2 regions of the Lelliottia sp. genome follow, and region 1 is predicted to be linked to the other one. Evidence: predicted binding sites of a transcription regulator. Region 1 holds the regulator's gene; the other holds the start of a gene.
What was found. Region 1 encodes sigma-54, which starts transcription at its own class of promoters, with help from an activator protein. Its sites were predicted from a motif close to GTTGGCACANNTTTCGCTNT; they were not measured.
Positions count from the first base shown of each region.

Region 2: hycA (formate hydrogenlyase regulator HycA) is a predicted target of sigma-54. The motif match lies at 1,425-1,444, and genes of this name have one in related genera.

Region 1 covers NZ_JAZQNX010000018.1:93,367-96,533, forward strand. The annotation lists gene lptA (lipopolysaccharide ABC transporter substrate-binding protein LptA) at 1-301, shown strand, start outside; gene lptB (LPS export ABC transporter ATP-binding protein) at 308-1,033, shown strand; gene rpoN (RNA polymerase factor sigma-54) at 1,081-2,514, shown strand; gene hpf (ribosome hibernation promoting factor) at 2,537-2,824, shown strand; gene ptsN (PTS IIA-like nitrogen regulatory protein PtsN) at 2,907-3,167, shown strand, end outside.
Region 2 covers NZ_JAZQNX010000039.1:4,840-8,006, forward strand. The annotation lists gene hycC (formate hydrogenlyase subunit 3) at 1-261, opposite strand, end outside; gene ACKI5T_RS18220 (4Fe-4S dicluster domain-containing protein) at 258-866, opposite strand; gene hycA (formate hydrogenlyase regulator HycA) at 937-1,392, opposite strand; gene hypA (hydrogenase maturation nickel metallochaperone HypA) at 1,602-1,952, shown strand; gene hypB (hydrogenase nickel incorporation protein HypB) at 1,956-2,819, shown strand; gene ACKI5T_RS18240 (HypC/HybG/HupF family hydrogenase formation chaperone) at 2,810-3,082, shown strand; gene hypD (hydrogenase formation protein HypD) at 3,086-3,167, shown strand, end outside.

The sequences.
Region 1 (3,167 bases):
TATTGATGGCTACGGCAATCCGGCAACGTTCTATCAGATGCAGGATAACGGTAAGCCGGTTAAAGGCCACGCCTCGCACATGCACTATGAGCTGGCGAAGGACCTTGTCATCCTGACCGGCAATGCGTATCTGGAGCAGTTGGACAGCAACATCACTGGCGATAAGATCACTTATCTGGTGAAAGAGCAGAAAATGCAGGCTTCCAGCGAGAAAGGTAAGCGCGTGACAACCGTACTGGTTCCGTCTCAGCTGCAGGACAAAGGGAAAACCCAGGCTCCCGCACAGAAAAAGAGTAACTAATTCGTTATGGCAACATTAACTGCAAAAAACCTCGCCAAAGCCTACAAAGGCCGCCGCGTCGTGGAAGATGTCAGTCTGACCGTTAACTCCGGCGAAATTGTTGGCCTGTTGGGTCCTAACGGTGCTGGTAAAACCACCACCTTTTACATGGTGGTTGGCATTGTTCCGCGCGATGCGGGCAACATCATCATTGATGATGAAGACATTAGCCTGCTGCCGCTGCACGCTCGCGCGCGTCGCGGGATTGGCTATCTGCCGCAGGAAGCGTCTATTTTCCGCCGTCTTAGCGTGTTCGACAATCTGATGGCCGTCCTGCAAATCCGTGACGATTTGACCGCTGAGCAGCGTCAGGATCGCGCCAACGAATTGATGGAAGAGTTCCATATTGAACACCTGCGCGACAGCCTCGGCCAGGCACTTTCGGGGGGGGAACGCCGCCGAGTAGAAATTGCTCGCGCCCTGGCAGCCAATCCGAAATTTATCCTTCTGGATGAACCATTTGCAGGTGTTGACCCCATCTCCGTTATCGACATTAAACGCATTATCGAACATCTGCGCGACAGCGGTCTCGGTGTGCTGATTACCGACCACAACGTGCGCGAAACGCTGGCCGTTTGTGAGCGTGCGTATATCGTCAGCCAGGGCCATTTGATTGCTCACGGCACGCCACTCGAAATCCTCGAAGATGAACATGTTAAGCGCGTGTACCTTGGGGAAGACTTCAGACTCTGATAGGGTAGAGGTTAAGTTACGCAGGACCGGAGAAAAACGCCCTGAACATGAAGCAAGGTTTGCAATTAAGGCTCAGCCAACAGTTGGCGATGACGCCACAGTTACAACAGGCGATCCGTCTGTTGCAACTGTCAACGTTAGAACTTCAGCAGGAACTGCAGCAAGCGCTGGACAGTAATCCGCTGCTGGAGCAAACCGATCTTCATGAAGAGGTAGATACCCAGGAAAAGCAGGACACCGAAACGCTCGATACGGCAGATGCCCTTGAGCAGAAAGAGATGCCTGACGAGTTACCGCTAGATGCCAGCTGGGATGAAATTTACACCGCTGGTACCCCATCCGGAACGCGCGCTGATTATCAGGATGATGAGTTACCGGTTTATCAGGGTGAAACCACGCAGTCGCTACAGGATTACCTGATGTGGCAGGTGGAGTTGACCCCTTTCACCGAAACCGATCGCGCGATTGCCACTTCCATTGTCGATGCCGTGGATGATACCGGGTATTTAACGGTGACCCTGGACGAAATTCTGGAAAGCATGGGTGATAGCGAAATCGAACTCGACGAGATCGAAGCCGTCCTCAAGCGCATTCAACGCTTTGACCCTATCGGCGTCGCAGCAAAAGATCTGCGCGACTGTTTGCTGATCCAGCTTTCTCAGTTTGCAAAAGAGACGCCAAGACTCGACGAAGCGCGACTAATTATCAGCGAACATTTGGATTTGCTGGCGAATCATGATTTCCGCAGCCTGATGCGCGTGACGCGACTCAAAGAAGATGTACTGAAAGAAGCGGTAAATCTGATCCAGTCGCTCGATCCCCGGCCGGGGCAATCGATCCAAACCGGCGAACCCGAATATGTGATTCCTGACGTTCTGGTCCGAAAGCACAACGGTCTCTGGACCGTAGAACTCAATTCCGACAGCATTCCCCGCCTGCAAATCAACCAGCAATACGCTTCCATGTGCACCAGTGCGCGGAACGACTCCGACAATCAATATATTCGTAGCAATCTTCAGGAAGCGCGATGGCTGATCAAAAGCCTCGAAAGCCGAAATGATACGCTGCTACGCGTGAGTCGCTGCATTGTGGAACAGCAGCAAGGCTTTTTTGAGCAGGGCGAAGAATTTATGAAACCGATGGTTTTGGCAGATATTGCTCAAGCCGTTGAGATGCACGAATCGACCATTTCGCGTGTGACCACGCAGAAGTATCTGCACAGCCCACGTGGTATTTTTGAGCTTAAGTATTTCTTCTCCAGTCATGTGAATACCGAAGGCGGCGGCGAAGCCTCGTCGACGGCAATTCGTGCTCTGGTGAAGAAGTTGATCGCCGCGGAAAACCCCGCGAAGCCACTGAGTGACAGTAAGTTAACCACCATGCTGTCCGATCAGGGTATCATGGTGGCACGTCGTACTGTTGCGAAGTATCGAGAGTCTTTATCCATTCCGCCGTCTAACCAGCGTAAACAACTGGTTTGACACAACCGATAAGGAAGACACTATGCAGCTCAACATCACAGGACACAATGTCGAAATCACTGAGGCTTTACGCGACTTTTTGAATACAAAATTCGCCAAGCTGGAGCAGTATTTCGAGAGGATCAATCAGGTCTACATTGTGTTGAAAGTGGAGAAAGTGACTCATATCTCGGACGCAACCCTGCACATAAACGGGGGCGAAATCCATGCCAGTGCGGAAGGGCAAGACATGTACGCGGCTATCGACGGCTTGATTGACAAGCTTGCGCGACAGCTTAATAAACATAAAGATAAACTGAAACAACACTAATTGTCCGAGCAGTTAACGGGTGCAGGACGGCCTGTTGTGAAACACAACAGGCCATTTGTACAGTTAGCGCTTAGGTGAAATTATGATGAACAACGATTCCGGTCTTCAATTAAGTCATGTCCTTAACCAGGAATGTACCCGCAGTGGCGTTCACTGCCAGAGCAAAAAACGCGCTCTGGAAATCATCAGTGAACTGGCCGCAAAACAGTTAAGCCTGCCACCTCAGGTGGTGTTTGAGGCCATTCTGACCCGTGAAAAAATGGGCAGTACCGGTATCGGCAATGGTATTGCCATTCCGCATGGCAAGCTGGAGGAGGACACACTGCGCGCCGTGGGCGTCTTT
Region 2 (3,167 bases), on a different contig from region 1:
GCACAAACCAAAGGTCACCAGCCAGATGGCGTTGAGCGGCGTAAGGGCAATGCTGTGATGGATAACAGGAATCACCGCCACGGCACTCAGCCCGCGCGTCAACACCACAACGCCCGCAGCGAACGTCATCACGCTGCCCACTGCGCCGCCAAGCCCGGCAACCCAGCCGCTCAGCGGTTTATAAAACGAGAGGAGAAGTGACAGAACCGCCGTCACCGTCAGGCACGCTACGGCGCTGATAACTAAATCGACAGCGTTCATTTCGCCCCCTCGTTTTGCGTCTGAAGCAGCGACAGATCGCCGAAATCGGTATTCACGGTCAGCTCGCGTTTGCGTTTGCTGCTGCGCGCAATATCACGAATATTCACTAAAATCAGCGCCTTTGTCGGACAGGTACGAACACAGGCCGGGCCTTGTTCATCAAAACTGCACAAATCGCATTTCACCGCCACGGCACGCACGCCCGGCACCCAATCCAGCAGCGTACTGACGCGCGCCGGAGCCGGTGGCGCGGGGGGCGCTTTTGGCGAATTAGCATTGGCAGGAATGTGCAGCGGACGGCTGCCGGAAAATTCAATGGCGCCAAATGGACAGGCGATGCCGCACAGTTTGCAGCTCACGCACAAGCTTTCATTTAACTGTACAGCCCCCTCAACGCGGGTGATGGCGTTGACAGGACAGACACCCGCGCAGGGGGCGTCCTCACAATGATGGCAGAGCTGCGGCGCAGACTCTTTCTCATTGCGCATGACTTTCAAACGTGGCATCGACTGCAACCCGTGCAGGCGGTGCGTTTCTGAACACGCCGCTTCACAGGTATGACAGCCAATGCAGACCGTCGAGTCAGCTATTACAAAACGGTTCACCGGGGAGTCCTCAGGACATAGTCATTTTTGACGAAAAAGTGCCATATCGACACGTCTCGACACGTAAACATCAGACGGTGCGCGGCTCGCTCACCAGCGCTTTTAAATCCACCGGTAAATCGTGCTCAACCGCGGAATAGAGGTTGTTGTAAACAGGTGCGATTTTTTCCAGATAGTGTTCAAGCACCTGCTGGCGATCACGGTTGCTGACGTGACCGTCAACCATGCCGTCGGCCATCAACTGCGCCTGCGCAATCAACTCTCTTTCGCCCTCTTTTGTCTCGACAAAGTACTGAATGGTGTGGCTGTTAAACGTGTCCGCCAGGGTGACGAAAATCATGAAGTGGCCGAACAGTACAAAGCACAAATCCTCTTGTGCCGCACAGCTCATGGCGTGATGCAGACGCGCTTTTGACAGGGTGATCCCCTGGACCAGCGAATTACAGTAATGCTGCCATTGTTCCTGCAGTGATTGATGGCGCTGCGCGATGTAATCCGCCTTTTCGCTAATTTCCCAAATAGTCATCTCAGGTATCCGGTTAATGGAGATACGGCTGTTAAGCAGATTTTGTGCCAATTTTTATCATATTGAAATTTATAGAATTTAAGACAATCCAAACTGTCAATGACAGCCTGTCGACGTGTCATTTCGTCAGCAACGTCATCGTCACACCCTAATCAAAATTAAGCTGGCATCGTTATTGCATTAATGGGGCAAATCATTGAGGAGGCGTCATGCACGAAATCACCCTCTGCCAGCGAGCGCTGGAGTTAATCGAACAGCAGGCAAAAGCGCACAACGCGAAACGCGTGACAGGCGTTTGGCTGAAAGTGGGACCGTTTTCCTGCGTCGAAACCAGCGCCCTCACCTTTTGCTTTGAGCTGGTGTGTCGCGACACGCTGGCTGAAGGCTGTCAGCTGTATATAGAAGAACAGCAGGCCGAATGCTGGTGTGAACACTGCCAGCAATACGTCACGCTGCTCTCCTCTAAAGTGCGCCTCTGTCCGCAGTGTCAGAACGTTGGGCTGCGCATCGTGGCGGACGACGGTTTGCAGATCCAGCGCCTCGAAATAGACCAGGAGTAAATCATGTGTAGTACCTGCGGTTGCGCCGAAGGCAACCTGTATATCGAAGGCGATGAGCATCGCCCTCATTCCGCGTTTCGCTCCGCCCCTTTCTCCCCTGCACCGCGCGCCACGGCGGCGTTAACCGGCATTCGGTTCGCGCCGAAGCAGTCGGATGCGGGCGATCTGCATTACGGCCACGGCGAAGCGGGGACGCATGCGCCAGGCATGAGCCAGCGCAAAATGTTGGAAGTCGAAATCAACGTGCTGGACAAAAACAATCAGCTGGCTGCACGCAATCGCGCACGCTTTGCCGCGCGTCAACAACTGGTGCTGAACCTGGTTTCCAGTCCCGGCTCGGGTAAAACCACTCTGCTCACCGAAACGCTCAAACACCTGAGCGGCAGCGTCTCGTGCGCGGTTATCGAAGGCGATCAGCAAACCGTGAATGACGCCGCACGCATCCGCGAAACCGGCACCCCGGCTATTCAGGTGAATACCGGTAAGGGCTGCCATCTGGATGCGCAAATGATTGCCGACGCCGCGCCGCGTCTGCCGCTGGCCGATAACGGCATTCTGTTTATTGAAAACGTCGGCAATCTGGTGTGTCCGGCGAGTTTTGATCTGGGCGAGCGTCACAAAGTTGCGGTGCTGTCCGTCACCGAAGGAGAAGACAAGCCGCTGAAATATCCGCATATGTTTGCCGCTGCCTCGCTGATGCTGCTTAATAAAATCGACCTGCTGCCGTATCTGAATTTCGATGTCGATAAATGCCTGGCGTACGCGCGCGAGGTGAACCCGGATATTCAGATCCTGCTGGTGTCCGCCACGCGCGGAGACGGCATGGAAAGCTGGCTTGCGTGGCTGGAGAACGAACGATGTGCATAGGCGTCCCGGGACAAATTCATTCCATCGATGGCAATCAGGCGAAAGTAGAAGTCTGCGGCGTGCTCCGCGACGTTGATCTCACGCTGGTCGGGTGTGCGGATGAAACTGGCGCATCGCGTATTGGCCAGTGGGTGCTGGTCCACGTGGGTTTTGCGATGAGCATGATTGACGAGGAAGAAGCCCGCGACACCCTGGCGGCGCTGCAAAATATGTTCGACGTCGAACCCGACGTGGGCGCGCTGCTGTATGGCGAGGAGCGATAGCCGATGCGCTACGTTGATGAATATCGTTCGCCAGAACAAGTGATGCGGCTTATCGCTCACCTTAAGATTCGGGCAACATTACTCG